DNA from 2 places in the Paenibacillus sp. JCM 9796 genome. Region 2 is predicted to be linked to the other one. Evidence: a T-box and tRNA genes for the amino acid it is inferred to sense, from the RefSeq annotation. Region 2 holds a T-box; the other holds one or more tRNA genes.

Region 1 (14,620 bases), 1.3 Mb from region 2:
TGAGGTCGGTGGTTCGAGTCCACTAGGGCCCACCATAAATTTCATAATGTTTGGGGCCATAGCTCAGCTGGGAGAGCGCCTGCCTTGCAAGCAGGAGGTCAGCGGTTCGATCCCGCTTGGCTCCACCAAAAACTACCTCTTGTCGAGCGATCGGCATTATGGTAAGATGACTTTCCTGCCGGTTGAACGGCAGCAAGAACTTGTTCCTTGAAAACTGGATAAACGAAACAAAGCAACAAATGCTGAATCAAAATCCGGTACGACTTCGGTCGTACAAGTGATAGCTGGATAAGCTATAAAGAGCACACGGAGGATGCCTAGGCACCAGGAGCCGAAGAAGGACGTGGCGAACAACGATAACGCCTCGGGGAGCCGTAAGCAGGCATTGATCCGGGGATGTCCGAATGGGGGAACCCGCGTGAGGTAATACTCACGTACCATGCAGTGAATACATAGCTGCATAGGAGGCATACGAGGGGAACTGAAACATCTAAGTACCCTCAGGAAAAGAAAACAAAAGTGATTCCGTCAGTAGCGGCGAGCGAAAGCGGATTAGCCCAAACCAAGGAGCTTGCTCCTTGGGGTTGTAGGACGCCGTCGTGGGTGCAGCAGGTTAGGCGAACAGGTCTGGAAAGGCCGGCCATAGAGGGTAAAAGCCCCGTAACCAAAAGTCTGCGAACACCCTAGGCGTATCCTGAGTAGGGCGGGACACGTGAAACCCCGTCTGAATCCGGCAGGACCATCTGCCAAGGCTAAATACTCCCTGGTGACCGATAGTGAAGCAGTACCGTGAGGGAAAGGTGAAAAGAACCGCGGGAGCGGAGTGAAAAAGAACCTGAAACCGTGTGCTTACAAGAAGTCAGAGCCCGTTCATGGGTGATGGCGTGCCTTTTGTAGAATGAACCGGCGAGTTACGTTTGCAAGCAAGGTTAAGGTGAGAAGCCGTAGCCGCAGCGAAAGCGAGTCTGAATAGGGCGAAATAGTTTGTAGGCGTAGACCCGAAACCGTGTGATCTACCCCTGTCCAGGGTGAAGGTGCGGTAACACGCACTGGAGGCCCGAACCCACGAATGTTGAAAAATTCGGGGATGAGGTGGGGGTAGCGGAGAAATTCCAATCGAACTCGGAGATAGCTGGTTCTCCCCGAAATAGCTTTAGGGCTAGCCTCGGGAGATGCGTCGTGGAGGTAAAGCACTGATTGGGTGCGGGGCCCGCCAAGGGTTACCAAGTCCAGTCAAACTCTGAATGCCACAGACGTTATCCCGGGAGTCAGACAGTGAGTGCTAAGATCCATTGTCAAGAGGGAAACAGCCCAGATCATCAGCTAAGGTCCCCAAGTGTGTGTTAAGTGGGAAAGGATGTGGAGTTGCACAGACAACCAGGATGTTGGCTTAGAAGCAGCCACCATTGAAAGAGTGCGTAATAGCTCACTGGTCGAGTGACTCTGCGCCGAAAATGTAACGGGGCTAAACACACCACCGAAGCTATGAGTCAGCATCGTGTTCACTGCGTCTTTGAGGTCATGTTTGGCCACGGGACATTCGCCAGATTCAACGACTAAAGTTGATGAAAGAATCTGGCTAAATGTCTCCAGGGGCTAAACATCCTACTTCGAAGCTGGAGTGAACACGATGCGGGCAGTAGGGGAGCGTTGTATGCGGGTAGAAGCTGGATCGTGAGGACTGGTGGACTGCATACAAGTGAGAATGCCGGTATGAGTAACGAAAAGATCAGTGAGAATCTGATCCGCCGTAAGCCTAAGGGTTCCTGAGGAAGGTTCGTCCGCTCAGGGTAAGTCGGGACCTAAGGCGAGGCCGAAAGGCGTAGTCGAAGGACAACAGGTTGAAATTCCTGTACCACCGTGAACCGTTATGAGCAATGGGGTGACGCAGAAGGATAGTGACGCGAGCTGATGGATGCTCGTCCAAGCAGTGAGGCTGGTGTGCAGGCAAATCCGCACACCGTAAGGCTGGGCTGTGATGGGGAGGGAAATTTAAGTACCGAAGGTCATGAGTTCAGGCTGCCAAGAAAAGCCTCTAGCCAGGGAGAAGGTGCCCGTACCGCAAACCGACACAGGTAGGCGAGCAGAGCATGCTAAGGCGCTCGGAAGAACTCTCGTTAAGGAACTCGGCAAAATGACCCCGTAACTTCGGGAGAAGGGGTGCCTCGGTAGGGTGAATAGCCCGAGGGGGCCGCAGTGAAAAGGCCCAAGCGACTGTTTAGCAAAAACACAGGTCTGTGCGAAGCCGCAAGGCGAAGTATACGGGCTGACGCCTGCCCGGTGCTGGAAGGTTAAGGGGAGCGGTTAGGGGTAACCCGAAGCTGTGAACCGAAGCCCCAGTAAACGGCGGCCGTAACTATAACGGTCCTAAGGTAGCGAAATTCCTTGTCAGGTAAATTCTGACCCGCACGAATGGCGTAACGACTTGGGCGCTGTCTCGACGAGAGATCCGGTGAAATTTTAATACCTGTGAAGATGCAGGTTACCCGCGACAAGACGGAAAGACCCCATGGAGCTTTACTGCAGCTTGATATTGGACTTTGGTACGATCTGTACAGGATAGGTGGGAGCCTGGGAAGCCTGCGCGCCAGCGTGGGTGGAGGCGCCGTTGGGATACCACCCTGATCGTATCGGAGTTCTAACCTGGTACCGTGAACCGGTACGGGGACAGTGTCAGGTGGGCAGTTTGACTGGGGCGGTCGCCTCCTAAAGAGTAACGGAGGCGCCCCAAGGTTCCCTCAGAATGGTTGGAAATCATTCGAAGAGTGCAAAGGCATAAGGGAGCTTGACTGCGAGACAAACAGGTCGAGCAGGGACGAAAGTCGGGCTTAGTGATCCGGTGGTACCGCATGGAAGGGCCATCGCTCAACGGATAAAAGCTACCCTGGGGATAACAGGCTTATCTCCCCCAAGAGTCCACATCGACGGGGAGGTTTGGCACCTCGATGTCGGCTCATCGCATCCTGGGGCTGAAGTAGGTCCCAAGGGTTGGGCTGTTCGCCCATTAAAGCGGTACGCGAGCTGGGTTCAGAACGTCGTGAGACAGTTCGGTCCCTATCTGTCGTGGGCGCAGGAAATTTGAGAGGAGCTGTCCTTAGTACGAGAGGACCGGGATGGACGTACCGCTGGTGTACCAGTTGTTCCGCCAGGAGCACGGCTGGATAGCCAAGTACGGACGGGATAAGCGCTGAAAGCATCTAAGCGTGAAGCCCCCCTCAAGATGAGATTTCCCAATTAGTAAGACCCCTTGTAGACGACGAGGTTGATAGGTTCGGGGTGGAAGCGCGGCAACGTGTGGAGCTGACGAATACTAATCGGTCGAGGGCTTATCCAAAAAAGACTTTCACTTTAGTGAAGTCAAAGCATTCAGCATGCTGAGTTTCGTATCCAGTTTTCAGGGCGTAAGCTCTGAAGTAATATTCCCCGATAGCTCAGTTGGTAGAGCACTCGACTGTTAATCGAGTTGTCACAGGTTCGAGTCCTGTTCGGGGAGCCATATGGAGAGGTGTCCGAGTTGGCCGAAGGAGCACGATTGGAAATCGTGTAGGCGTCACAAGCGTCTCGAGGGTTCGAATCCCTCTCTCTCCGTAGAACTGCAGAATAAGTATTCGCAAGGCCCGTTGGTCAAGGGGTTAAGACACCTCCCTTTCACGGAGGTAACAGGGGTTCGAATCCCCTACGGGTCACCATTATGGAGGCTTAGCTCAGCTGGGAGAGCATCTGCCTTACAAGCAGAGGGTCGGCGGTTCGATCCCGTCAGCCTCCACCATAATTGCTTTTTGTTTAACGACGCGGGGTGGAGCAGCCCGGTAGCTCGTCGGGCTCATAACCCGAAGGCCGCAGGTTCAAATCCTGCCCCCGCAACCAAATTCATCTCGGAGATCATAGCTTCGATATTGAATACATAGTGTGGAGCCGTGGTGTAGAGGCCTAACATGCCTGCCTGTCACGCAGGAGACCGCGGGTTCGAATCCCGTCGGCTCCGCCATTATTTAAACTATGAATGGATTTGTAAGGTTAGGCTCGGTAGCTCAGTCGGTAGAGCAGAGGACTGAAAATCCTCGTGTCGGCGGTTCGATTCCGTCCCGAGCCACCATTATGCCGCTGTAGCTCAATTGGTAGAGCAACTGACTTGTAATCAGTAGGTTGGGGGTTCAAGTCCTCTCGGCGGCACCACAGTTTCATATGGAGGCTTAGCGAAGTGGCCAAACGCAGCAGACTGTAAATCTGTTCTCTGACGAGTTCGGTGGTTCGAATCCATCAGCCTCCACCATTTTCATAGGGGCATAGTTTAAAGGTAGAACAAAGGTCTCCAAAACCTTTGGTGTGGGTTCGATTCCTGCTGCCCCTGCCAAACAAATTTCATATGGCGGTCGTGGCGAAGGGGTTAACGCACTGGTCTGTGGCTCCAGCATTCGTGGGTTCAAGTCCCATCGATCGCCCCATTTTTCTAAACTCACATTGGGGATTAGCCAAGCGGTAAGGCAACGGACTTTGACTCCGTCATGCCTAGGTTCGAATCCTAGATCCCCAGTTTCATTCTTGCGGAAGTGGCTCAGTGGTAGAGCATCGCCTTGCCAAGGCGAGGGTCGCGGGTTCGAGTCCCGTCTTCCGCTCCAATTTTATAGCTGTGTGGCGCCATAGCCAAGTGGTAAGGCAGAGCTCTGCAAAAGCTTTACCCCCAGTTCGAGTCTGGGTGGCGCCTCCAATCTTACGCCGGAGTGGCGGAATCGGCAGACGCACAGGACTTAAAATCCTGCGGTAGGTGACTACCGTACCAGTTCAAGTCTGGTCTTCGGCACCACTCCAATCTAATTGTTTTATGTGCCCTTAGCTCAGCTGGATAGAGCGTTTGACTACGAATCAAAAGGTCAGGAGTTCGAATCTCTTAGGGCACGCCACCAGCCGGTATGGCGGAATTGGCAGACGCGCGCGACTCAAAATCGTGAGGGAAACCGTGGGGGTTCAAGTCCCTCTACCGGCATCAAAGCATAGAGAGCGAATTATTCGCTCTCTATGCTTTTTTTTATATGTGTTTTTCTTTTATTTTCCTTTCGGGACGTTAAGCAATTCCGGTAAAGTGACAAGACGATAACCTTGGCCTTGTAACTTCTCGATAACATGAGGCAATGCGCGAACGGTGCCGCTTAAATCTTGGGTAGAGCCACCCCCGGAATGTTGAAGAACGATTGAACCGGCTTTGGTGTGATGCAAGATATTGGAAGTCACTTGAGGCTCATTTAATTGCTTCCAGTCCATCGAATCAACGTTCCAATTGACAACAAGGTAACCACGATCCGAAGTCCATAGAAGTTGATTCTCGCTGATTTCACCGTAGGGTGGACGGATTAGTCTCGGTCTGTAGCCAATTAAGCTGTGCAAGGTGTCTTGCGTTTGCAGAATCTGATGCTGAAAGGATTGCTCGTCCAGTTTGGTGAACAGCGGATGCGAATAGGAATGATTGCCGATAACATGTCCTTCATTGACGATGCGTTTCACGACTTCCGGATGCTTCTCGGCTTGTGAACCGACAATGAAGAAGGTCGCCTGCACGTGATATTTTTTCAAAATATCGAGCACTTGGGGGGTAAACTTAAGATCAGGCGCATCGTCAAAGGTAAGAGCGACTTTTTTACCGGTCGAAGAACCGCGTAATCGTAAAAGCTGGGGATACTTTTTTACAAGCTGAGAGAGCGTTAGACGCTGGTTTTGCGCCGCAGCCGTCGTGTGGTTCGTTTGTTTCTGTTTACCGGTTTTGGCGGATACGGTTTTTGGCGGAGCTTGCGTCTTAGCTGCCTTCTTAGGGACAACCTGCTGCTGGGCAGGCGCCGGGACGGTTTCCGTATGAACTTCCGGTGTCGGCTTAACGGGCGCAGCAGGGACTTTGTCGGGAATGGACGGAGTCAAGCTTTCGATTCGTGTATGGGGGGACGATGTGGAACCCGTATTTCGTGTTGAAGGTGTATCGTTGGACGCCTGGGCCTGTTTTGAATTCCCTTGACTTGTCCAAGGGGACGCTTGCGGTGTTGTATGAGGATGGGGTTGTGCCGAACAGGACGTCAACGCGATGCTGAGCATCGTCGTCCAAGCGAGATTCATTCCTATACGAGGATACACGGTGCCTCCCCCTTATCCATAAAGTTATCTTAGTGTTGGATAGGAGGAGGAGAATTATGCGGTGTTGTTAGATGATGTTGAGGCCTTCGAGGATCATTTTGGAAGCGATCAATACGAAGGAGATGCGTAGCACCCATAGCAGTTTCTTGCTGCTTAGACGGCTGGCGATTTGAGCGCCTAACCAACCGCCGAGCACCGCCGTAGGAGCCAGGCAAAGGACCATCCATAGGTCCACCTCTCCAAGACTCAGCTTCGTCACGGTGCCCATCACCGAAGATAGCAAAATCACGAACATCGAAGTGGCGGTAGCGACATGCGGCGGATAACGAAACAGGAGTACCATGGCCGGAACGAACAACGAGCCTCCGCCGATTCCGAACAGACCTGAAATAAAGCCGACGGCCGAGCCGATGGCCAGTGCTGGAATCAGGCTGTAACCGTACTCGAACGTTTGTCCTGAAGCATCTATGTAAGTGCGCTGAACGCTCCAGCGGACATTGATCGGTTTGATATAATCACGAAGGATGAGCAGTATGGCCATGAACATCATAAAGAAACCGAAGTACAACTGAAACGATTGCGCATCAACGAATTGCGTCACGTAGGAGCCCAGCATGGCTGCGGGCCCGCATGTCATGAAATAAAGCAAGCCGCTTCTAAAATCCACGCGCTTCTGCTTCAAGAATGCTAAGGTTGAAGAAAGCGCGGTAAATATAAGTACGGCAAGCGAAGTGCCGACCGCCGTGGAGACGGATATCGTCTGCCCGACGAACAATGGGCCTAAATAAACGAGTGCAGGCACAATAATAATACCGCCGCCGAGACCGACAAGGCTACCGAAGGTAGCTGCGATCAGGCCGACGGCGGTAAAAAACAAAAAGCTCATGAGATAACCTTCCTCCATGTTAATATTTAATGTAAATAAATATTAACATAGAAACGATGAAGTTCAATCCTGGGCGTTCAAAATATCGCTGAGCAACTGTTTGTTCGGCAAGTAGTGACTCGATTGAATGAAGCGTATTGTGCGCGTTTTGGCTCGCATGACGATCGAGTGGGTCTCCGCACGGTGATCGTTCGTATAGCGCACGCCGCTTAGAAATTCGCCTGGGGTAATGCCGGTAGCCGCAAAGATAACGTCCCCGTTACCGACCATATCGTCCATGCTCAATATTTTGTACGGATCGTCAATGCCCATCTCGCGGCAGCGGGTGATTTCTTCCTCGTTGCCCGGCATGAGTCTGCCGATCAGCTCGCCACCGAGACAACGCAGCGCAGCGGCGGCGAGCACGCCCTCGGGAGCTCCTCCGGAACCGACGTACAAATCGATGCCCGATTCAGACAGAGCAGGTGCCATTGCTCCCGCGACGTCGCCGTCGCTCAGAAATTTAATGCGCACGCCAACGCGGCGCAGTGTATGAATACGTTCACGGTGCCGATCACGATCCAAGATCATGACGGTTAAATTGCTCAATGGCTTGCCTAACAAGTCGGCGGCGCGTTCCAAGGTTGTCTCGAGTGGATCGTCGAGACTTAATTTACCGGCTAATGCCGGTCCGACGGCCAGCTTCTCCATATACATATCCGGAGCGTGAAGCAGCTGCCCCTTGCCCGCAATGGCGATGACTGCCAAGGCGTTGTTTAAACCTTTGGCAACGAGCTCTGTGCCCTCAAGCGGATCCACCGCGACGTCGACCTCCGGTCCTTGTCCGTTGCCGACTGCTTCTCCGATATAAAGCATCGGGGCTTCGTCCATTTCCCCTTCACCAATAACGACGGTTCCACGGATGGAAACGGAATCGAACATGGCGCGCATGGCCGTCGTAGCGGCGCCGTCAGCCTGATTTTTATCTCCACGGCCCATCCAGCTTGCCGCCGATAGCGCCGCGAGCTCGGTGACGCGAACGATTTCCAATGCCAATTCTCTTTCCATCTGCTCTCACTCCCTGAATATGAATGGTACATTTAATCTGAATATAGTATAATGAATAACTATATAGTACGCAATAATTATTCGAGAAGCGCGATAATATTGCGACAATAAGGACGTAGACTCAAAACGGTTCTTTGAGAAAGAGACTAATTTTGATACAATCATATGGAAAAGATGCGGATAAGAGCTGGCGAAACAAGGAGGGACCGGTCATCGAACTGAGTGCGCGCCAATTACAGATCGTTGAATTAGTGAAAGCGAATGCGCCGATTACCGGCGAACAAATAGCGGAAATGCTCGGGTTAAGCCGACCGACGCTGCGCTCTGACCTGGCGCTGCTTGTTATGCTGGGGCTGGTTGACGCCAAGCCGAAGGTCGGATACACGCCAGGTTCATCGGTGAATACGGGATCACAGGCTTCACGCAAGCTGCTGGGGCTGAAAGTGCGGGACGTTCAGGCGATTCCTGTTGTTGTCCGGGACCAGGCGTCGGTGCACGATGCGGTTGTGGCGTTGTTTCTGGAGAATGTCGGCAGCTTGATTGTAGTCGGGGAGGACGGTTGTTTGTCCGGCATCATTTCCCGTAAGGATCTGTTGAAATTTACGTTCGGCAACGCCAGCGCTTCTTCCATGCCGGTGAGTATGGTCATGACGCGAGAGCCCAATGTCATTCATGTAACGCCGGAGGAATCGGTGATCGATGCGGCGAACAAAATGATTCACCACCAAGTCGACAGCTTGCCGGTGGTCGTGCCGGTGAAAAGCGAAGAGGCGGGCGGGCGGACCCGTTGGGAAGTAGTAGGACGCGTGACAAAAACGATTATGACGAAAATATTGCTGGATTTGGCCATAGACCGCTAATCATGATCTGAAAAATAAGGAGAAGGAACCGAATGAGGGAAGAACAACATTATGAAATTACGATTTGCTCTGATTCGGTTGGGGAAACGGCAGAAGCCGTCGTCAGAGCGACGATCCGGCAGTTCGATGCTCATCAGGTAAGGACGAAGCGGATCGGCCATATTAAGAAGGAAGATGAAGTGCGCGCCATCGTCGAAGAAGCGGCGCATCGGGGCGGATTCATTGCGTATACGCTCGTGCAGCCCGAGCTCAGGGAAACGATGAAGGAAGAAGCGCTCCGGCTCGGCGTACGCGCCGTGGACATTATGGGGCCGATGATGGAAGCGTTCGTCGATACGTTCAACGACGCGCCGAAGCGAGAGCCGGGGCTGCTGCACCGGCTCGACGAGGATTATTTCCGCCGCGTGGAAGCGGTCGAGTTTGCAGTGAAGTGCGACGATGGCCGGGATACAAGCTCGCTGTTGAAGGCGAACCTGGTGCTGATCGGGGTTTCGCGGACATCGAAGACGCCACTGAGCATTTTTCTGGCGCATAAGGGCATCAAGGTATCGAATTTACCGTTGGTGCCGGAAGTGAAGCCGCCCAAGGAGCTGTTTCTCGTTCCCGGCAGCCGGATCGTCGGACTCACGATGGACGCCGAGAAGTTGTACAAGATTCGGACTGAGCGGCTGAAGGCGGTCGGCCTGCCGTTCGGAGCGAAGTATGCGACGATGGAACGGATCGATGAGGAACTGCAATACGCGCAAACGCTAATGAAGCAAGTGGGCAGTCTGATCATTAATGTGACCGATAAGGCAATCGAGGAAACAGCGGGCATTATTATGGGTTATTTAAATTAATTCCGAAGGCTTGGACCGTGAAGGTCCGAGCCTTTTTGCATGCTTCGAAGGCGCTCTTGAGCGACAAGCGAACTCATAAGCCGACGGGACGCCGCATGCCGCAAATCGGAGGGTGGCCCTTATACATGAAAAACCCCCTGAAAGCTACTTAGTAGCTTTACAGGGGGTTTTTCGGCATTAAGAGATTAGATGATGAGTGCACGTAAAACGATTACGAGCAAGATGAACAATACAAGAATTACACCAGTTGTTGTAAAAAATCCGACTGCGCTCATGTGACATCCCCCTTTCAGAAGTCATATTATACTATATGGCCTTTATATAATTTTGGTATGGACTTATGACCGAGACAGGAAAAAAGCAGTTAATTCCGCGGGAGAACAGGGCCGGAGATGCTCGCGCAAAGCTCGCTGCTACTGACTTACATCCAATTGACTAGCATTTTATTCATGGTAGAAACATGGAATTTCCCGATATTCTGGGTTACAATGGCAGCAGCATGTCTTTTGTCTTTTACTTAGGCGCATACGTAAGACGCAAGTATATGAGGATTGCCTCGATTAAACGAGAAAATGAGTTTTCAAGATTGCATGAAACGGATGGACCGAACGTACAGCAAGCGGGAGAACGCTCGGCCGCGAGGCAATCAGCCGGACTGGAATGCGTTTTTTGCAGCCGGGTTAAAAAGTAGAGACCACGAGGAAAAGAAAGGTAGTTGTGCGATGAGTGAACAGCCGGTGATTCGCAATATCCCCAAGGAGCAGTTTCAAGAGTCGATGGATTTGTCTGCTTTCGCTTTTCAGTATGTACTGACAGAGGAAGACCGTTATCATCGCGAAGCTTTGATGCGCACCGAGGAGCTGTGGGGCGCTTATGTGGATGGCCGCTTGGCGGCCAAGCTGACGATCCACGGCTTCGAAACCTGGATGCATGGCAAGAAATTCGCCCTGGGCGGCATCGCAGGCGTTGCCACTTGGCCGGAGTACCGGCGGGGCGGGCTTGTGACGAAGCTGCTGGCGCATGCGTTGATGACCATGAAGGAACAGGGACAGACACTGTCGTTCCTATACCCGTTTCAATTCCCTTTCTACCGGAAGTTCGGCTGGGAAATGTGCGCGGAGCAGAAAATATACGATATCCCGGCGGCGCTGCTCCCCCATTGGCCGGCCGGCACAGGGAAGATCGTACGTACCGGCGGGCAGCGTGAGCTGTTGGAGCCGGTGTACACAGCCTATGCCGAGCGATACAACGGGATGCTGGTCCGGGAGGAGGGCTGGTGGGAGTATCGCGTATTCCGAAATAAGCCGGGGACGGCAGCCGTGTACTACGACTCTTCGGGGCGTGCTGCAGGATATGTGATGTATCAGGTGAAGGAGCGGGTATTGAAGGTGCACGAGCTTGTATATCTCGATCACCAAGCTCGGACGGCGCTATGGCGGTTTCTGGCCGATCACGATTCGATGATCGATCGTCTCACGCTGTCAGCTCCGGCCGAGGACGATCTGGCGTTCCTGCTCGACCATCCGCGCATCAAGCAGGAGCTCTCGCCTACATTTATGGCCAGAATCGTCGATGTGCCCGCGTTTTTGGCAAAATTTCCGTTCGCCTCCGGTGTGGAAAGCACACTGCTGCTGCGCGTCGAGGACACGCATGCCGCGTGGAACAACGGGGTGTGGCGGCTCTCTGTGGACGAGTCCGGGACGGCTGTCGTGCGGGAAGCGGACAGCGCGTCGTCAGGATGCCTCCCGTTCGCGTCCTGCAGCATTCAAACGCTGGCTGTGCTGATGCTCGGTTACCGGCGCCCGGCCTTATTGCATGAGATCGGCAGGCTGCAGGGCACGGCGGAAGCGGTGGAAACGCTGGAACGGCTTATTCCGCCGCGCCCGGTGTATTTGGCGGATAACTTTTAAATGAAACCTCAGCACCCTTATTGGGGATGCTGAGGTTTTTTAGTTGCGGCTGCCGAATCCGCCAGTCGGGCAGTTCACTGGACTTTAGTCGAGTTTCAAAACCCGCCGCTGGTTCGTTTTGGGTGGAGCGGTTTTTCCCTAGAATAAAGACATAAGCAAACGAGAAACAAACGAAAGGCGGTGAAACGAATTCATGAGAATGAATAAACATACCGGACTCGCGGTGCTGTTGATTTTCTTCGGAGCGCTGATCCTGCTGAACAAGACGGGTTTTCACATCGGGCATCATGTCATGAGCATCCTATTCCCCGCAGCTATGGTCGGCCTCGGATTCGTCGGACTGAAGAACGGTAAGAGCATTATCGGCTGGATCTTGATCGGTATCGGCGGTTTGATTCTGCTCGGCAAGCTGTCCGGATTGATCGGATTGCTGGTGGCGATCGGATTGATCGGTTACGGTGTCTCGATGCTGCGCTGCAAAAAATCGGTTTACTAACACACATAACGAATCCTAGAAGAAAAGGTGGTTGAACGAAGCATGAGTTTAGGCAAACGATTCCGTGACATCACGGTCGCCCATTTCAATGAGATGCTGGAAAATTCGGAAGACCCGGTTCGCTTGATCGATAAATATTTGGCTTCGCAGTCGGAGCAGATCCGCGAATCGGAGAAGCTGCTGCAGCAATGTTTAAGCCACGCCGCGTCGCTCCGCCATCAGTACGCGGCAGCCGAGCAGCTGAAGGAGCGCCGCGAGCAGCAAGCGATGCTGGCGCTGCGTGCCGGCGAGGATGAAGTCGCCCGGATGGCGCTGCAGGAGAAGATGGCGCAGGAAGAGAAAGCGGCGCAGTACAAAGCCTTGTATGAGCAAAGCAAACTGGGCATCGTCGAGCTCGAGGAGCAAGTGCAGCAATTAAAAGCCGATTTCGATGAAATCGCATCGAAACGGAGCTATTATATCGCCAGACTGGAATCTGTCCGGCTGCAGCAGCGCATGAACGAACGAATGCGTTCGATGGGCGCAGGACCGTCGCCACGCATGTTCGAACGATTGGAAGAGCGCGTATCCGACATGGAACTGACGGCGAGAACGCTTCGCGAGGTTCGCGGCCATGTCCGTGACGCATGGACTGCCGCCAGCGGCGCCGCTTCGCAAGCGCTGGACCAAGAACTCGCAAAACTTCGCAGTAAACTGCAACAGGAGGGCTGGAATCGACCATGACGAAATTATACCGTTCCCGAACCGATCGTAAGATTACCGGCTTATGCGGAGGTCTTGCAGAAACGCTGGGATTCGATGCGACGCTGCTTCGTCTCCTGGTGGTCATCACGACGCTGTTCTCCGGCGGAGTCGTCATCGGCATCTATGTATTGGCGGCGCTGGTGATCCCGAGCGAGCCTTGGCACGGCGGGCCTCACGGTCCAGGTCCCGGCTACGGCGGAGGGGCGAATCCGTATGGCGGCAAGTGGGATCATCAATTCTGCAGCTGGAAAGATTGGAAGCGCGCCGAGAGGCACTACCGTAAAGCGCAGCGTTACGGCTGGGGCAGCCCGCAGCAAGCGGGAGGTTACGAAGCCGAGTATGCGGCAAGCCAAGCGCAAGCGGCGGGCACGGCCGGCAGCGACCTTGACGATATGATGAAAGACATCGAGAAAAAAGCGATGTGGAAAGAAATTGAAGAACTCCGCGCCAAAGTCGCGCAATACGAAAAACAACAACAAAACCAAACTAAAGGAGAGATATAATCATGGGAGTATTTTCCAGAATTAAAGATATGACGAAAGCGTCGCTGCACGAGCTGTTGGATAAGGTCGAAGATCCGATCATTATGCTGAACCAATATATCCGCGACATGGAAGAGGAAATCGCACAGGCCGAAGTGACGGTCGCCCGTCAAATCGCCAGTGAACGTAAGCTGAAGGAACGTCTGGATGAAGCGGTTCGTCTGACGGCGCAATTCGAAGCGCAAGCGAAGGAAGCGCTCAAGAACGATCAGGAGCTGGCGGCACGCCAAGCACTCGAGCAAAAGCTGTATCACGAAGGGAAAATTACCGAATACACCGAGCTGCATGAGCAGGCCAAGGGGCAAGCGGCCGAGCTGGTACAACAGCTGCATGAAATGAAAGATTCGTTCTATCAAATGCGCAACAAGCGCAGCGAGCTGATTTCCCGCGCACAGCTGGCCAAGGCTAAGAAGCAAATGGCCGAAGTGACGGCGAACAACGTTATCGAAGGCGGCAGTGCCGTGAAGGGCTTCCGCCGCATGGAAGAGAAAATCATGACGCTCGAAGTGGAGGCGGAGATCGCACGCAAGCCTTTTGTCGGCACGGCCTCTTATACGGGTTCGGCTTACGGTCTTGGCGCGAACGTCGATCCGGCGAAACAGCAAAAGCTCGACGAGCAGTTGAACCTTCTGAAAGAAAAAATTTCTTCCGAGCCTAAATAAGCATTCGCAGCAGCCGTGAAAATGCTAGTGGAGCGAACCCGGCAGTTATGATATGCTAGGTAGGGCAAAAGCCATGGAGGGCCATTATGCAGCCGCTATGGCTTTTGTTTCACGCTATCAACTAGACCGACGAAAGGGGGCGGCGCACATGTACCGTAAACGAAACCGCAATATCGCACTCGTTTTGATCGGAGCGGGCATTTTTTTGTTGGCGCACGATCACATGAGCTTCATCACGGTGGTCGCCCTCTTTTTACTGTTATTCGGCGTGTATAAAGTTCGTTCGGGAACCGGGCGCAAAGGGTATGTGCTGATGATTATCGGCCTGCTGCTGCTCTTGGGCGGAAATATGCCGCTCGTGATTGCGGTCGTGCTGATTTCTCTAGGATTTTTTTATCACAAATCACGAAAGATAGACCGGGACGATCGTCATTACCGGAAGCAAAGCATCATCGACAGCATTCGTTGGGGCCGAGATCCCTGGATGCTGCGCGATATGTCGATTTGGAACGTGCTT
Region 2 (14,620 bases):
CGGACGGCGAAACGCATCGAGGTCCGGATGCATCGAATAGCCCCGCAGACGCTCGGGAGATACAGGGCCTTCAACGACGATTTCCGTGTCCTGATACGGGATAGTAAAGGAGTGATAGATTTTAAGGTGTTCCATTTGTGAGCGGTTTCTCCCCTCCGACATTCTCTGTTAAGCATAACAAATAAATAGGCGAATAGAAAGATGTTGTGGTATAATATCAGATGTCTAATGAAAGCGTTTTATATAAATAAATACGGATAATTTCGGGAGGTAAGTGGCATGGATCAAGCAAGTGTAGAAAGCATTGCACCTGTAGCAACAACTTCGAATATGAAAAATTACGAAGAAGAACGTGCCGGTTTTAGCTGGGAAACGATCGAACAGACGTTTAGCTGGGCCCAAACGGGCAAAGTCAACATGGCCCACGAAGCCATTGACCGCCATGCGAACTCCGAACGAAAAAATAAAGTGGCGTTGTATTACAGCGACGATCGCCGCGACGAGCAGTACACCTATCACGACATGAAGCTCCAATCCAACCGCTTCGGCAACGTTCTGCGCAAGCTGGGCGTGGGGAAGGGCGATCGGGTGTTCATCTTTATGCCGAGAACGCCGGAATTGTATTTCGCTTTGCTCGGGTCGATTAAAATAGGGGCGATCGTCGGACCGTTGTTCGAAGCTTTCATGGAAACGGCTGTCCGGGATCGTCTGGAGGATAGCGAGGCTGTGGCGATCGTTACTACTCCGTCTCAGCTTTCGCGCGTACCGGTGGATCAGCTTCCGAATTTGAAGCATGTCATTTTGGTCGGCCAAGACTTGCAATTGGGCGAAGGGCAAGTAGATTTCCACAAAGAGATGGCTGCCGCTTCCGAAGAATTGGAGCTTGAGTGGGTAGACCGTGAAGACGGGCTGCTCATTCATTACACCTCCGGTTCCACGGGCAAGCCCAAAGGCGTCTATCACGTCCATAACGCAATGATTCAGCACTATTATACGGGCCGCGTCGTGCTCGATTTGCAGGAACAGGACGTGTACTGGTGTACGGCCGATCCAGGCTGGGTGACGGGAACGTCGTACGGCATTTTCGCTCCGTGGCTGAACGGCGCGACGAATGTGATCCGCGGCGGACGCTTCAGCCCGCAAGATTGGTACAATACGATTCAACGTTATAAAGTATCCGTCTGGTATAGCGCGCCCACCGCGTTCCGCATGCTGATGGGCGCCGGCGACGAAGCCGTGAAACAATTCGACTTGTCCTCGCTGCGTCACGTACTGAGCGTCGGCGAGCCGTTGAATCCCGAGGTCGTCCGTTGGGGGCTTAAAGTATACGGTCAGCGTATTCACGACACTTGGTGGATGACCGAGACCGGCGCCCAATTGATCTGCAATTATCCGGCGATGACGATTCGCCCGGGCTCCATGGGCAAACCGCTGCCGGGCATAGAAGCGGCGATCATCGACGATGCGGGCAACGAGCTGCCTCCATACCGGATGGGCAACTTGGCCATTAAGACGCCTTGGCCTTCCATGATGCGCAAAATCTGGAAGAACCCGGCGAAGTTCGAAGAATACTTCCGTATTGCCGGCTGGTACATCTCCGGGGATTCCGCTTATATGGACGCGGACGGATACTTCTGGTTCCAAGGCCGGATCGACGACGTCATTAACACGGCGGGCGAGCGCGTGGGTCCGTTCGAGGTGGAGAGCAAGCTGGTGGAACATCCGGCGGTAGCCGAAGCGGGCGTTATCGGGAAGCCGGATGCGATGCGCGGGGAAATTATCAAAGCGTTCATCGCGCTGCGCGAAGGGTATACGCCTTCCGACGAATTGAAAGCCGACATCTCCAAATTCGTCAAAGAAGGATTGTCCGCTCACGCCGCTCCGCGCGAGATTGAATTCAAAGACAAACTGCCCAAAACCCGCAGCGGCAAAATCATGCGCCGCGTGTTGAAAGCATGGGAGCTGAACTTGCCGACAGGCGACCTGTCGACGATTGAAGATTAATTCGAACAAAAAGAAAGACAGCGGGCCTGAGAGTCCGCTGTCTTTTTTTATTTGCATCCGCATTGGGGGCTATCGGTTAGCTATCGTGCGAATGGCCGCGAAACGGTCGAGAATGTGCCGCAGGATGCGGAACGACTCCTCACTGCGGTGTGCTTCTTGACGAATGCGGTCTGCCGTTTGAATGAACGGGGCATCGCTCAGCTCGTCTTGCCAACGGTCGAGCATCATGGCCAGGCAGGAAGGCGTTGTCTCCAAATGGAACTGCAGCCCAAGCACCCGCTCCCCGTAGGCGAAGGCTTGATGCCTGCAAGCATCCGAATAGGCGAGGGACAGCGCGCCCTCCGGTAAGTCGAAGCAATCCCCATGCCAATGAAACGAGTGAAAGGAGGCAGGCACATCTTCGAATAAACGGTGTGCAGCGCGCGTACGGGTCACGGGATGCCATCCGATCTCCTTCTGTTCGTTCCGATACACCTTGCCGCCGAGCGCCTCAGCCAGCATTTGGGCTCCCAAGCAAATACCTAACACGTGTTTACCGTGATCAACGGCCGAACGGATGAATCGCTTCTCTTGCTGCAGCCAGTCCTCCTTGTCGTAGGCGCTCATCGGCCCCTCAAGAATGATGAGCCAGTCAAAATCGTCCATACGGGGCAGCGCGATCCCGTCAGGCGGGAACAACACAGTCGTCTGACAGCCTTCTTGCTCCGCCCAAGCGAGTATAACCGAAGCGTCGTCGAACGCGAAATGCTTAAGCAGTACAATATGCATATGAACCCTCCCGAAAACCGAACGTTCATCGCTTAACAGATGATTGCAGGTTTTAGTCTTATTGTAGTAGGGGAGTGAGGTGTCTGTCAATTTACCTAACGTTATAAGTGAGGGGAATGGGTGCAAAAAAACGTCCGGCTGCCGGACGTTTTTTTGCACTATTTCACATACTTCACGGTCGCTGAAGGCTTAGACTCGCCGTATTCATTGGTTGCCGTGATGCGATAAAACCCATCGAACGATACGGCATAATAGCGGAACTGGGTGGCTCCAGTAACCGTGCCGATTTTCTCGAACTTTCCGTCTTCCTTCTCGTTGTAATATACGGTGTACGATTTTACTTTGTCTTTATCGGCGTTCGCTTTCCAGTTTAACTCGATACCGCCGCCGGTCGACTTGGCGGCTAGACCGGAAGGAGCGGCGGGAGCTGTTTTGGCTGCGGTAGCCCCGTTCGTGCTGCCGGGCTTCGATTCGCCTGACTCGCCTGGTTTTGCGCCTTCTGTTGAAGCAAGCGGGTCGCCGCTATCCGGATTCAGGAAGAGCAGTTCCATCGCTGTGCCGTCCGTGAAGGCGGCCTTGCTCGGCGGCGATTCGTGACCCGCCACATCGACCGCGGTGACATAGTAGCCGTGCAGTCCCGGAGCGATGTGGTCGGTGAATTTCGTCTCCGCTCCGGCGAGGACGACTTTCCCCGCGACCCTTTGATAATTGCCGTTATTGGTAGAACGGTACAACCGGTATCCGACCGTATCCGCGCTTTCGCTCGCTTGGAACGTGATGACGCTTGTTTCGCCGGAGTGGGTGGCGACAACGGTTGTCGGCGGCACCGGCGGTTTGCCGTCGTCGGTTCTCGGATCGGTTTCCGACGGGGCGTCCTCGTCAAAGTCTCTAGGCTTGTAGAAATCGATGCTGCGCTTGCGGTCTTGCGGCATCCGGCTCATAATTTCCCCGATTTCTTTGAACAGCTGATTTAACGACTTTTCGCGTTTGATCACCGTCTTCTCCTGCACGAACTCCGCCGGTGTAGATGGTTGCGCTATGTAGTTCAACCCGTTGTAGGTAATGATCGGAAGCTTCACCATGACATTATCTTCATCGGTCGGCACGAATTTCTTGTTGAAAATGTCGGTGGTCAGCTTGCCGGCCGCCGAAACGGCTTCGCTCGGCAGTTTGCCGGATAAGCTCGACACGGTCATTTCGACGATGTTCGGCGGGCGCTTGAATTGCTTGGTCGGGAACAACTCCGGATGTTTCTCGATCGCCGCATTCATGGCCATCGCCCACACGTTCTTGGCGCGGTTCGTACCGCCGGTTTTCTTGCTCAGCTTATGGATCGGCAGTTCATATCCGGCCCATACGCCCAGCGTAATATCCGGCGTATATCCCATAAACCAAGCGTCCGCGTCGTCCTGGGTGGAACCGGTTTTACCGACAATCGGAATTTTACCGTAACTTTTGTACTTGCTCATCAAGTCGGTTGCCGTTCCGGAAGTAATGACGGTACGCATCATATCTGTCATCAAGTACGCCGTTTCTTGAGAGAAGACGGTTGTCGGTTTACTCTCGTGCTCATAGATGATCTGGTTGTTCGAATCGGTAATTTTACGAATCATGAACGCCTCGTTAAAGACGCCCTCATTGCCTATCGTGGCGTAAGCGTTGGTCAGCTCTTTGACGGATACGCCGTATTTTAAACCGCCGATAACGCCCGTCTGCGCGACGTAATCGTCCGGGGTTATGGAACGGATGCCGAGCTTGCTTGCGAACGCCCAAGCTTCTTTGATGCCCACGGTTTCGGTGAACAGCTTGATGGCAGGAATGTTGTACGACTGGTTTAATGCCGTACGGGCCGTGATCAAGCCGTGATATCCGTCATCCCAGTTTTCCGGTATGTGATAGCCGACCTTCGTGCCGTCCTTCAAAATGATCGGCACGTCGTCGATGACGGAAGCCGGCTGAATGGCTCCCTTCTCAAGGGCCGGCAGGAAGGCTGCGATCGGCTTCATGGTGGAGCCCGGCTGGCGATAGGCTTGCGTCGCGTGGTTCAACTGCTCCTTGAAGAAATCCCGTCCTTCCAGCATGCTCAGGATCGCTCCGGTTTTGTTATCGATCATAACGGCCCCGACCTGCTCGATCCCCTTCACCTTGTCATCCGGGGTGAAGTTTTTTTCGTTCTGGGCGATGGAACGCATCTCTTCGTAAATATCTTTGTCGATCGTCGTATAGACGTGGTAACCGCCGCGGCTGAGCTGCGCCTGCATGCTCTTCAGAGCTTCGTTGTACGTTTCCGGGTTTTTCTCCGGGTCGAGATCCGGCTTCTCCGCCTTCAACAGCGCTTTCGCCGCTTCCTTCTCCACTTCGATCATCAAGAACGGGTAAGTGGAGTAAGCTTTCTTCACCCGTTCGGCGAGCGAACCCTTTAAATCGAAGGCAAGCGCCTCGTCGTGCTGCTGCTGGGTGATCTTGCCTTCCTCCAGCATGCGGCGAAGCACCAACTGCTGACGTTGCACGGCGCGCTTGAAGGCGGCGCCGTCGAAGATGCCCTGGCTGTTGAACGCCGAATAGTTGCTTGGCAGCTGTGGAAGTCCGGCCAAGTAGGCGGCTTGCGCCAAGTTCAGCTTGTTTAAATCCTCGATATTAAAAATCCCTTTGGCCGCAGCCTTGATTCCATAGGCATTGTAGCCGGACGAGCCGTTGCCGTAAGGGATTTTGTTCAGATAAGCAAGTAATATTTCGTCTTTCGACATCAGTCGTTCCAGGCGCATGGCGAGAAAAATTTCTTTCGCCTTCCGGCTGTCCGCTTTGTCGAGCGACAGGAATACGCGCCGGGCAAGCTGCTGCGTAATCGTGCTTCCCCCGGTTTGCACATCCTGATTCAGCAGCTTCTGGACTACTGCGCGGGCGGTCCCGGTAATATCGATCCCCATATGCTCGTAGAAATTGTTATCTTCGATCGCAAAAACGGCATCCAGCACGACCTGAGGAATGTCGCTCATGCTGGCGAGCTGCCGGTCTTCCTCGGTGCGCAGCTGGCCGACGACCGTATCGTCCCGGAAGTAAACAAAGCCGGTCAAGGCGTCGTCGTTCATTTGCTTGAGCATCGTTTCTTTATCGCGTACAGGGTCGTCCTTCACGAGTGCGGTTACATATCCGAATGCGGCGCCGCCGGCCAGAAAACCGGCAATAACGCCCGTAATGAAAAGCCATTTGATCGTCAGTACCGTGTATTTACCGGTCGCGCGTACTATTGTTTTGTAAGATCTAGTCTTGTTCTCCGTCTCCATGTAAACCGGGTTCCTCCTGATCTAGAAAAACATTCCTAGTTCATTATAGCATAAAGCGTCAAGCTGAACACCGCGCGGCGGTATCGCTTTCATGACTGTTCCATGACGTTTGGATGAGAGAAACGGGGCGAACCCGTTTGACAATGCCGCCGTTGTATGGTTAAATAATCGGTAATTGTATACGGACAAATGCCAGGATGGACAGCAGTAGGCCAAGGAACGAAGCTCCCAGAGAGCCGGTGGTAGGTGCGAACCGGTACTCGTCTTTGATCGAATTACGGTCCGGAGCAGCGGAGGGGAACGCTTCATGTTGGTTGTGAGCCATCGATGAGCCAGTAGCTTCCGATCGGGGGACCCCCGTTATTCAGATGAAGTGAAAGTTCAGGCGCAGATCTTGAGAGCCTGACTTTAATTAGGGTGGTACCGCGAGCAGAGCCTTCTCGTCCCTTTGTGGAAGAGAAGGCTTTTTTTCTATGTGTTCAGTTTATTTCTTAGGAGGAATCAGTCGTTATGGCAAAATGGGAGGAACTTTCGTCCGCGCAGCAAGAGGAGGTGAATCGTCAACTGGAGACGATTCGCCGCGGCGTCGTTGAGATCGTACCGGAGGACGAATTGAGAAATAAGGTGATCGACTCGGTCGCGACCGGCAAGCCGTTAAACGTTAAACTCGGGCTCGACCCGTCGGCCCCGGACATTCATGTCGGGCACACGGTGGTGCTGCATAAGCTGCGTCAATTCCAGGAGCTGGGCCATCAGGTACAGCTCATCATCGGGGACTTCACCGGGCGGATCGGCGACCCGACCGGCAAGTCGGAGACGCGGAAGCAGCTGACCGAAGAAGACGTGAAGCGCAACGCGGAAACGTATCAGAAGCAAATCTATAAAATTCTCGACAAGTCGAAAACGAACCTGTATTACAATTCGGAGTGGCTTGGTCCGTTGAATTTCGCCGATGTCGTGCAATTGTCGGCTAAAGTGACGGTCGCCCGGATGCTCGAGCGCGATGATTTCTCCAAGCGGTACGGCTCCGGATTGCCGATTCATATTCACGAGTTTTTCTATCCGCTTATGCAAGGCTACGATTCGGTTGCGCTCAAAAGCGACATCGAGCTCGGCGGTACCGATCAGAAGTTCAACCTGTTGATGGGCCGTACGCTGCAAAAGGAATATGGCGTGGCTGCCCAGGTCGCCATCATGAATCCGCTGCTCGAAGGACTTGACGGCGTTAACAAAATGAGTAAGAGCCTCGGCAACTACATCGGCATCGACGAAGAGCCGAACGAAATTTACGGGAAGGCGATGTCAGTGCCCGATGAGCTGATGGCTAAATATTACGAGCTGGCGACGGACATGTCGAACGAAGAGCTCGCCCGGCTGCGCAGCGGGCTGGAGGACGGTTCCGTTCATCCGCGCGATGCCAAAATGCGCCTGGCGCATACGTTCGTGCGGATGTACCACGGCCAGCAAGCCGCCGATGAGGCGCAGCACCACTTCGTCACGGTCTTCCAGCAGCGCGCGCTGCCGGATGATATCGAAGACGTGACGCTGCCTGCGGAGGCGCTCGATAACGGCGTCATCCGCGCGGCGAAGCTGCTGGTGACGCTCGGTCTGCAGACGTCCGGCAGCGAGGCGCGCCGCAGCGTGCAGCAGGGCGCTGTGAAGATCAACGAGCAGAAGGTTGACGACCCGAATGCCGAGCTCACCCCGGCCGATGGCGACATTGTACAGGTCGGCAAGCGCAAATTCGCCCGGATTAAGCTGGGATAAATACAAATACCTCCGTGCCCGAAGCGCTTTATGGCGAGCGGGGCGGAGGTATTTCTTTATGTGGAAATGAAAAAAAAGAACTGTTCCCGGAAGGAACAGTTCGGTGTGATGTAGGATTAACGGCTGTAGAACTCGACGATTTGTTTTTCGTCAATTTCTTGGGCAAGCTCGGCGCGCTCAGGAAGACGAATGTATTTACCTTCCAGGGCGGCTTCGTTGAACTCCAGGTAACCCGGCAAGTAGTTGCGGTTCGCCAAAGCTTCTTTGACGGCGGACAGGTTGCGGCTTCTTTCGCGAAGACCGATCACGTCGCCGGTGCTAACGATGTAAGAAGGAATGTCCACTTTTTTGCCGTTAACGGTAATGTGGCCGTGAGCGACGAGCTGACGAGCGCCTGCACGGGTGTTGGACAGACCCAAACGGTATACGAGGTTGTCCAAACGGCTTTCGAGCAAGAACATGAAGTTTTCACCCGCGATACCTTGCAGCTTGGAAGCTTTGTCGAACAAGTTGCGGAATTGCTTCTCGTTCAAACCGTACATGTGACGAAGCTTTTGTTTTTCTTGCAATTGTACGCCGTAACCGGACAGTTTCTTACGTTGTCCAGGGCCGTGTTGACCTGGAGGGAAAGGGCGTTTCAATTCTTTGCCGGTACCGCTCAAGGAGATGCCGAGGCGGCGGCTTAATTTAAATTTAGGACCTGTGTAACGTGACATTGTAGGATGAACTCCTTTAACCTTAATATAGTTGAGTTAAGCTTGGAACAAACGCGTGAAGATCGTGCCCGATTCCGCTGCTACGCTCCGAAAGATCACCGGAGCTATCGACAAGAAAAACCAGCCGCGGTCCTGTCGGTAACGAAATCTTTAGAGGGTGACACGCCTTCCACCATAAACATGAAGCCCGTGAGGGATCACGCTTATTCTCGACTTCTAATTTTATAAGATTGAAGTAGGCTGTGTCAAGTGGAGGCGGCACGGATCGGGTAATATTTTCGAATAAAGATCACCGCTGCTTAAAGCTCGTGTATGTTTGCTTATTTTGATACAATAATAGAATGTGAGAAGGGAGGGACAACCTTTGGGCCATTGGAATGTCCAGCACATATCGGATGCTTTGGACTCGTTAGGCTGGATCGGCCATATCGGAGGAGCGCTGCTCGTACTGGTGCAGACGCTGGTGCCTTTTATCCCGTTTATCGTTGTCGCCGGGGTTAACGTGCTCTTGTTCGGCTTCTGGATGGGCTTCATTGTCAACTACGTGTTTGCCTGTTTAGGTGCGGTTATCGCTTATTGGGTCGCCAAAAACCTGGGCAGAACATGGGTGCAGCGCAAGCTTGCCAAATACAGCTATCTGGACAAATTTAACGAGAAGCTGAAACGGTACGGACTATGGTTTATTGCAGGCAGCCGCATCATCCCGGTGCTGCCTTCCTTCGCGATCAATTTGGGCGCCGCGGTTATGAAAGTACGTACCCGTCATTTCATTATCGGCACCCTGATCGGCAAAGCGCCGATGGTATTTATGGAATCGCTGATTGGGCACGATTTGCTGCATTTTGGGCAACATAAAGGGAGGTTACTTGTACTCCTCATTCTCTTGGCGGTTATGCTTGCCGTGGGAAGTTATTACAAAAAGAAATGGACGCGAGCCGAACCTGTCGGCAAGTCCGGCAAAAAAGTTTAACGCGATAAAGGAGAGAAGAACGATGCGAGATCCTCGCTTACATACGTTGGCGCGCAATATTGTGCAATATTCGCTCGATGTGAAGCCTGGCGAGAAGGTTTTGATCGAAATGATCGGCTCCGAGCGCGAGCTGGTCCGATGCCTGGTCGAAGAAGTGTACGTCCGCGGCGGATATCCGTACGTGGAATTGATCGATCCCGCCGTTCGGGCGTCCGTGCTGAAGGGCATCACGGAGAAACAGCTTGAGCACTGGGCGGCCCTCGATTTGAAGCGTATGGAAGATATGGACTGCTATGTCGCCATACGCGCAGGTGAGAACGTGAACGAGCAGTCCGATGTGCCGGAAGACAAGATGAAGCTGTACAAGCAGCTGTATCAGAAGCCGGTACATTTGGAGCAGCGTGTGAAACGAACGCGATGGGTTGTGCTTCGTTACCCGAACGCTTCGATGGCCCAGCTTGCCAATATGAGCACGTCGCGGTTTGAGGACTTTTATTTCGATGTATGCAACCTGGATTATTCCGCAATGTCCGCGGCGATGGACCCGCTGCAGGAATTAATGAACAGGACAGACCGCGTACGGATCGTCGGACCGGGCGCGACCGACATCTCGTTCTCGATCAAGGGCATCGGATCGGTCAAATGCTGCGGACGCCGCAATATCCCGGACGGAGAGCTGTACACGGCGCCGGTGCGCGATTCCGTCAATGGCGTTATCGCCTATAACACACCGTCCGTGAGCTCGGGCATTACATTCGACAATATTACGTTCCGCTTCGAGAACGGCCGAATTATCGAAGCGACCGCGAGCGACACGAAACGGCTGAACGAGATTCTGGACACCGATGAAGGGGCGCGTTATATCGGCGAGTTCAGCCTTGGCTTTAACCCGTATATTTTGTACCCGATGAAGGATACGCTATTCGACGAGAAGATCGACGGCAGCCTTCACTTTACGCCGGGCCAAGCTTACGAGCAGGCGGATAACGGCAACCGCTCGTCCGTTCATTGGGATTTGGTGCTGATTCAGCGCCCTGAATTCGGGGGCGGCGAAATTTATTTCGACGACCGGCTCATCCGCAAGGACGGACGATTCGTCGTTCCGGAACTGGAAGGATTAAATCCGGAACGGTTGAAGTAAATACGCCGAAAAATCTAGTTGCATGTTATTCTCTTCCAATGTATCATTAACTAAGCGATTTATTACGACCGTCTCATCAACACATGGAGGGATTTTTATGCCGAACGCAAACAACGCAGCTATTGTGGAGATTTCGCAAACCGCCAACAAATTCAGATCTTCGATTGTTCTCCAATATGAGAATAAGTACATCGACGTTAAAAGTATCCTTGGTTTGTTTACAACGCTCTTGACTTCGAGCAAATACGACCTGCACGTGCACGGTCCGGATGCTGAAGAAGCCAAGCAAGCTATGGCCGAAGTGTTCGAGAAACACGGCTTGAGCATCAACAGCATTCAAGAATAATAAGGTTTAGTCGTAGGGGGCGTTTTCGCATAAAGCGAAAATGCCTTTTTCTATGGAGTTGCACTTGTGTAATGGTTCGATTTCGACTAATATAAATATACAAGCTATTAATTAGATTCATAACGGGGATCACAGGGGGGAGCGCCATGTCGTCGGATGTGCTGCTCAGCTTATCGCAGAAAGCGCTGCTTCTTCTTCAGGAAGATGCGGATAAGATCGAGAAGCTGATCGAAGTACAGATGGAAAACTTGACCACACGCAAATGTCCTCTGTACGAAGAGGTCTTAGATACGCAGATCTACGGGCTGTCCCGGGAAATCGACTTTGCCATTCGTGCCGATTTAATTACCGAGTCGACCGGCAAGCAAATTTTGGTGAAGCTGGAGCGTAATTTGGCGACGCTTTACGAAGCGCTGGATTTGCAAAACAAAGGGTAACCTTCAGACTGAAGGTTACCCTTTGTTTTTGGGTTAAACGAGGAAGAAGGCGATGCCGAGCACCAGATACACGACCAAGAGCAGGACGCCCTCGAACCAGGTGGTTTTTCCGTCACTGGAAATCGATTTGGCAATAAAGGCGGCAACGCCGATGGCGACCAGCTCGTACCCGGTGAAGACGAGGTCCATCGTTTTGCCGAATAATACGGACACGAGGACGAGCAGCGGCGCGACAAACAGTGCGATTTGCAGGCTGCTGCCGATCGCGATCTCGACCGCGGCGCCCATTTTGTTCTTGCGTGCCATAATAATAGCGGCGCTGTGCTCGGCCGCATTGCCGACGATCGCAATGAGGAAAGCGCCTACGAACAGCTCGGATAATCCGTATTGATGGCTGAAGCCTTCGAGCGTGCCCACGAGCCATTCGCTCCCGAATGCGACCATGACCGTGGCAAGGATAAGAAACAGCACGGAGGTCCCTTTGGACCAGGCCGCTTCTCCATGCTCGACAACCGGGTCCGAAAGCTCGTCTTTGTGGGTGACCATCGAGAAGTAAAGCCACAGCAAGTAGGCGACAATAAGGATAGCGGAAACGATAATGCTTAGGTTGATCGTCTCGTTCGTCGTCAAGCTTTTCGTGAAGGCGGCGGGAATGAACAGTGCGATGACGGCGAGCAGCATGAGCGAGCCGTTATGGCCGGCGAGCTTCAGGTTGAACGATTGCTCTTTGTACTTCAACCCGCCGAGCAGGACGCTTAATCCAAGCACGAGCAGCATGTTGCCGATAATCGAACCGGTGACGCTCGCCTTGACGATGTCGAACATGCCGTCCTTGACCAGAAAGATGGCGATGATCAGCTCCGCCGCATTCCCGAACGTTGCGTTCAGAAAACCGCCGAGCCGTTCTCCGGCATAATGAGCGACGCTTTCCGTCGCTTTGCCAAGAAACCCGGCAACGAACACGATCGATACCGCGGAAATCAGAAATTGCACCGTTGGGCTAAAGGTTGGAGCGCCGACATAATGAGCCACTCCGCTCAAAATGAAGCTAGCGATTAGTCCGATGGCAAAACCGTATCGTCTCATAACAATCACCTCATATGGGAAAGTATTCCTTAAATCAACAAACAATATTCTAATCCCCTCCAAGATGTAAGGCAATCAAAATATTTATTGGACCCGCAGTCCGGTGATGAAAAGTACGGAATCGCGGTGCAATAACGCTAAGGGCGAAGCACCGGGAAAAGCCTTGAACTATCAGCTGCACCGGTGTCGAACCTTGTCAATCCGAGGGTACGTTGGATTTGCTTTCCATGAAAGAAGTTATTACAATAGAAGTATAATCGGTGAAGGAGTGATCCTCATGAACGAAGAAATTCAAACTGGTCTTATCCGCATTTCAGATGACGTCGTTGCAACCATAGCAGGACTCGCTGCATTGGAGACGCCGGGGATCGCCGCCATGTCTGGAGGGATGTCGGAAGGATTGGCCAAGCGCCTGAGCGGGAAAAACGCGCAAAAGGGCGTTTCCGTTGAAGTGGGTCAAGTCGAGGCCGCCATCGATCTGCGCGTAATCGTTCACTACGGAAGCAAGATCCAGGAGGTTTGCCGCGATCTTCAAGAGAACGTGCGCGAAGCGGTGGAGAACATGACCGGTTTATCGGTCATTGAAGTCAACGTGAAAGTGGAAGGGGTCGCCTTCCGCGAAGAAGAACCGGTACATACCGAAGACCCGCAGCATCGGGTAAAATAGGAAGATAGCGCAGCAGGGGGTGCCGAGAAATCACCCTCTGCTTTTTCATGTCCGGGGCGAGATGCCCATCGGATTAATTATTCGAAATGATGTGACAATGAGATGAATCAAGAAAAGATTGTGCGAGCATTGAATGGCGAACACCGCCATGATTTTCATTGACTCTCAAGCCTATATTGAGGGAAAAAACTATTTATTTTGGCAAGATTGTATCAATTCATATGAGTATGCCATTGACTTGAACATGGATTTTGCGACCTGGCTTGAACTTCTAATTATAGCTCAAGGAAGAATACTGGTTCTGGCCATCTTTTGTTCCGGACAAACCTAATCCCTGATGAAAATCAGCATCCGAATACCCCAAAAAAACCTAGCGTTGAGCCGCTAGGTTTTCCCGTTTTCTCTCTATCTCGCCCATCGGCGCTCATTCGATTTCTTTCCCGGCTCCCGCTCTTTATCCGGCCGGTTGTATTCCCGCGAGATGCTGAGCAGAATTCCGAGACTCATCAGCGTCACCAGCATGGATGTTCCGCCTTGGCTGATCAGTGGAAGCGTAACACCGGTCATCGGAATGGTGTTGGTAACGCCGCCGATGTTGATGAAGGCCTGGATGCCGATCATGCCGACGATACCGACGCCCGCCAGCATGCCGAACAAGTCTTTGCAGCGTAAGGCCACGATAAGACCGCGCAGCAGGAATACTAAATAAATAATCAAAAATATGGATGATCCGATAAAGCCGAGCTCTTCGCCGATAATGGAGAAAATAAAATCGTTGTGCGCTTCCGGCAGGTAGTGCAGCTTCTGGACGCTTTGTCCGAAGCCGGCGCCGGTCAGACCGCCATGTCCAAACGCATAAAGCGACTGTATGATTTGAAAACTGCCGCCCTGCGGATCGGCGAACGGGTCCAAGAATGTCGTAAACCGGTCGACCCGATAGCTGTCTCCACCCGTTTTTAACAAGTAAACGGACGCCAGCAGCGCGAGGGCGGAGGCGCCTGCTGCGCCGAGCAGCATAATATGCTTGATGCTGGCGCCGCCAACGACGATGACCAGCGCCGCACTCAAAACTACGATCATGGTGGAACCAAGGTCGGGCTGAAACATGATCAGCATGCACAGGAATCCGACAACGAGCAAAGGAGGAACGAGTCCGCGCTTGAAATCGTGGATTTTATCCCCCTTTTTGCTAAGCAAGGCCGCCAAGTAGAGGATGACGGCCAGTTTGGCGAGTTCCGTAGGCTGCAAACCGAAGGAACCGATATAAATCCAGCTTTTGGCGTTGTTCACTTCGCGTCCGACGATCGGCACAAGAAGCAGCAGCACGATGGAGAAGGTAAGGAAGGGGGCCACCCATTTCTGAAACTTGCGGAAATCGACATTCATGCAAAAGAACATGATGACCGTTCCCAAGCCGACGGCCAAGCCTTGCCT

Evidence for each region. A T-box is a leader RNA that pairs with one kind of tRNA and senses whether it is charged. The one in region 2 lies ahead of tyrS (tyrosine--tRNA ligase), so its partner is inferred to be a tRNA-Tyr.
Region 1: it has a tRNA-Tyr gene. The T-box ahead of tyrS (tyrosine--tRNA ligase) is inferred to sense a tRNA for this amino acid. The anticodon was not compared.

Annotation. Positions count from the first base shown of each region.
Region 1 covers NZ_AP043723.1:3,642,629-3,657,248, forward strand. Annotated here, with positions in the region: tRNA gene ACZ439_RS17580 (tRNA-Ile) at 1-35, shown strand, start outside; tRNA gene ACZ439_RS17585 (tRNA-Ala) at 53-128, shown strand; rRNA gene ACZ439_RS17590 (23S ribosomal RNA) at 287-3,334, shown strand; tRNA gene ACZ439_RS17595 (tRNA-Asn) at 3,421-3,496, shown strand; tRNA gene ACZ439_RS17600 (tRNA-Ser) at 3,500-3,588, shown strand; tRNA gene ACZ439_RS17605 (tRNA-Glu) at 3,615-3,689, shown strand; tRNA gene ACZ439_RS17610 (tRNA-Val) at 3,694-3,769, shown strand; tRNA gene ACZ439_RS17615 (tRNA-Met) at 3,791-3,867, shown strand; tRNA gene ACZ439_RS17620 (tRNA-Asp) at 3,912-3,988, shown strand; tRNA gene ACZ439_RS17625 (tRNA-Phe) at 4,021-4,096, shown strand; tRNA gene ACZ439_RS17630 (tRNA-Thr) at 4,101-4,176, shown strand; tRNA gene ACZ439_RS17635 (tRNA-Tyr) at 4,188-4,273, shown strand; tRNA gene ACZ439_RS17640 (tRNA-Trp) at 4,281-4,354, shown strand; tRNA gene ACZ439_RS17645 (tRNA-His) at 4,370-4,445, shown strand; tRNA gene ACZ439_RS17650 (tRNA-Gln) at 4,463-4,534, shown strand; tRNA gene ACZ439_RS17655 (tRNA-Gly) at 4,545-4,619, shown strand; tRNA gene ACZ439_RS17660 (tRNA-Cys) at 4,635-4,708, shown strand; tRNA gene ACZ439_RS17665 (tRNA-Leu) at 4,716-4,804, shown strand; tRNA gene ACZ439_RS17670 (tRNA-Arg) at 4,825-4,901, shown strand; tRNA gene ACZ439_RS17675 (tRNA-Leu) at 4,905-4,984, shown strand; gene ACZ439_RS17680 (polysaccharide deacetylase family protein) at 5,044-6,117, opposite strand; gene ACZ439_RS17685 (sulfite exporter TauE/SafE family protein) at 6,185-7,003, opposite strand; gene glpX (class II fructose-bisphosphatase) at 7,067-8,050, opposite strand; gene ACZ439_RS17695 (helix-turn-helix transcriptional regulator) at 8,290-8,910, shown strand; gene ACZ439_RS17700 (pyruvate, water dikinase regulatory protein) at 8,943-9,749, shown strand; gene ACZ439_RS17705 (GNAT family N-acetyltransferase) at 10,472-11,659, shown strand; gene ACZ439_RS17710 (LiaF transmembrane domain-containing protein) at 11,853-12,155, shown strand; gene ACZ439_RS17715 (PspA/IM30 family protein) at 12,198-12,878, shown strand; gene ACZ439_RS17720 (PspC domain-containing protein) at 12,875-13,402, shown strand; gene ACZ439_RS17725 (PspA/IM30 family protein) at 13,405-14,103, shown strand; gene liaF (cell wall-active antibiotics response protein LiaF) at 14,252-14,620, shown strand, end outside.
Region 2 covers NZ_AP043723.1:4,964,210-4,978,829, forward strand. Annotated here, with positions in the region: gene ACZ439_RS23865 (GNAT family N-acetyltransferase) at 1-135, opposite strand, end outside; gene acsA (acetate--CoA ligase) at 280-2,004, shown strand; gene ACZ439_RS23875 (type 1 glutamine amidotransferase) at 2,074-2,772, opposite strand; gene ACZ439_RS23880 (transglycosylase domain-containing protein) at 2,931-6,056, opposite strand; T-box leader at 6,242-6,507, shown strand; gene tyrS (tyrosine--tRNA ligase) at 6,567-7,823, shown strand; gene rpsD (30S ribosomal protein S4) at 7,940-8,539, opposite strand; gene ACZ439_RS23895 (TVP38/TMEM64 family protein) at 8,904-9,509, shown strand; gene ACZ439_RS23900 (aminopeptidase) at 9,532-10,650, shown strand; gene ACZ439_RS23905 (HPr family phosphocarrier protein) at 10,748-10,996, shown strand; gene ACZ439_RS23910 (Fpa/YlaN family protein) at 11,143-11,433, shown strand; gene cax (calcium/proton exchanger) at 11,467-12,519, opposite strand; gene ACZ439_RS23920 (Asp23/Gls24 family envelope stress response protein) at 12,797-13,186, shown strand; gene ftsW (putative lipid II flippase FtsW) at 13,592-14,620, opposite strand, start outside.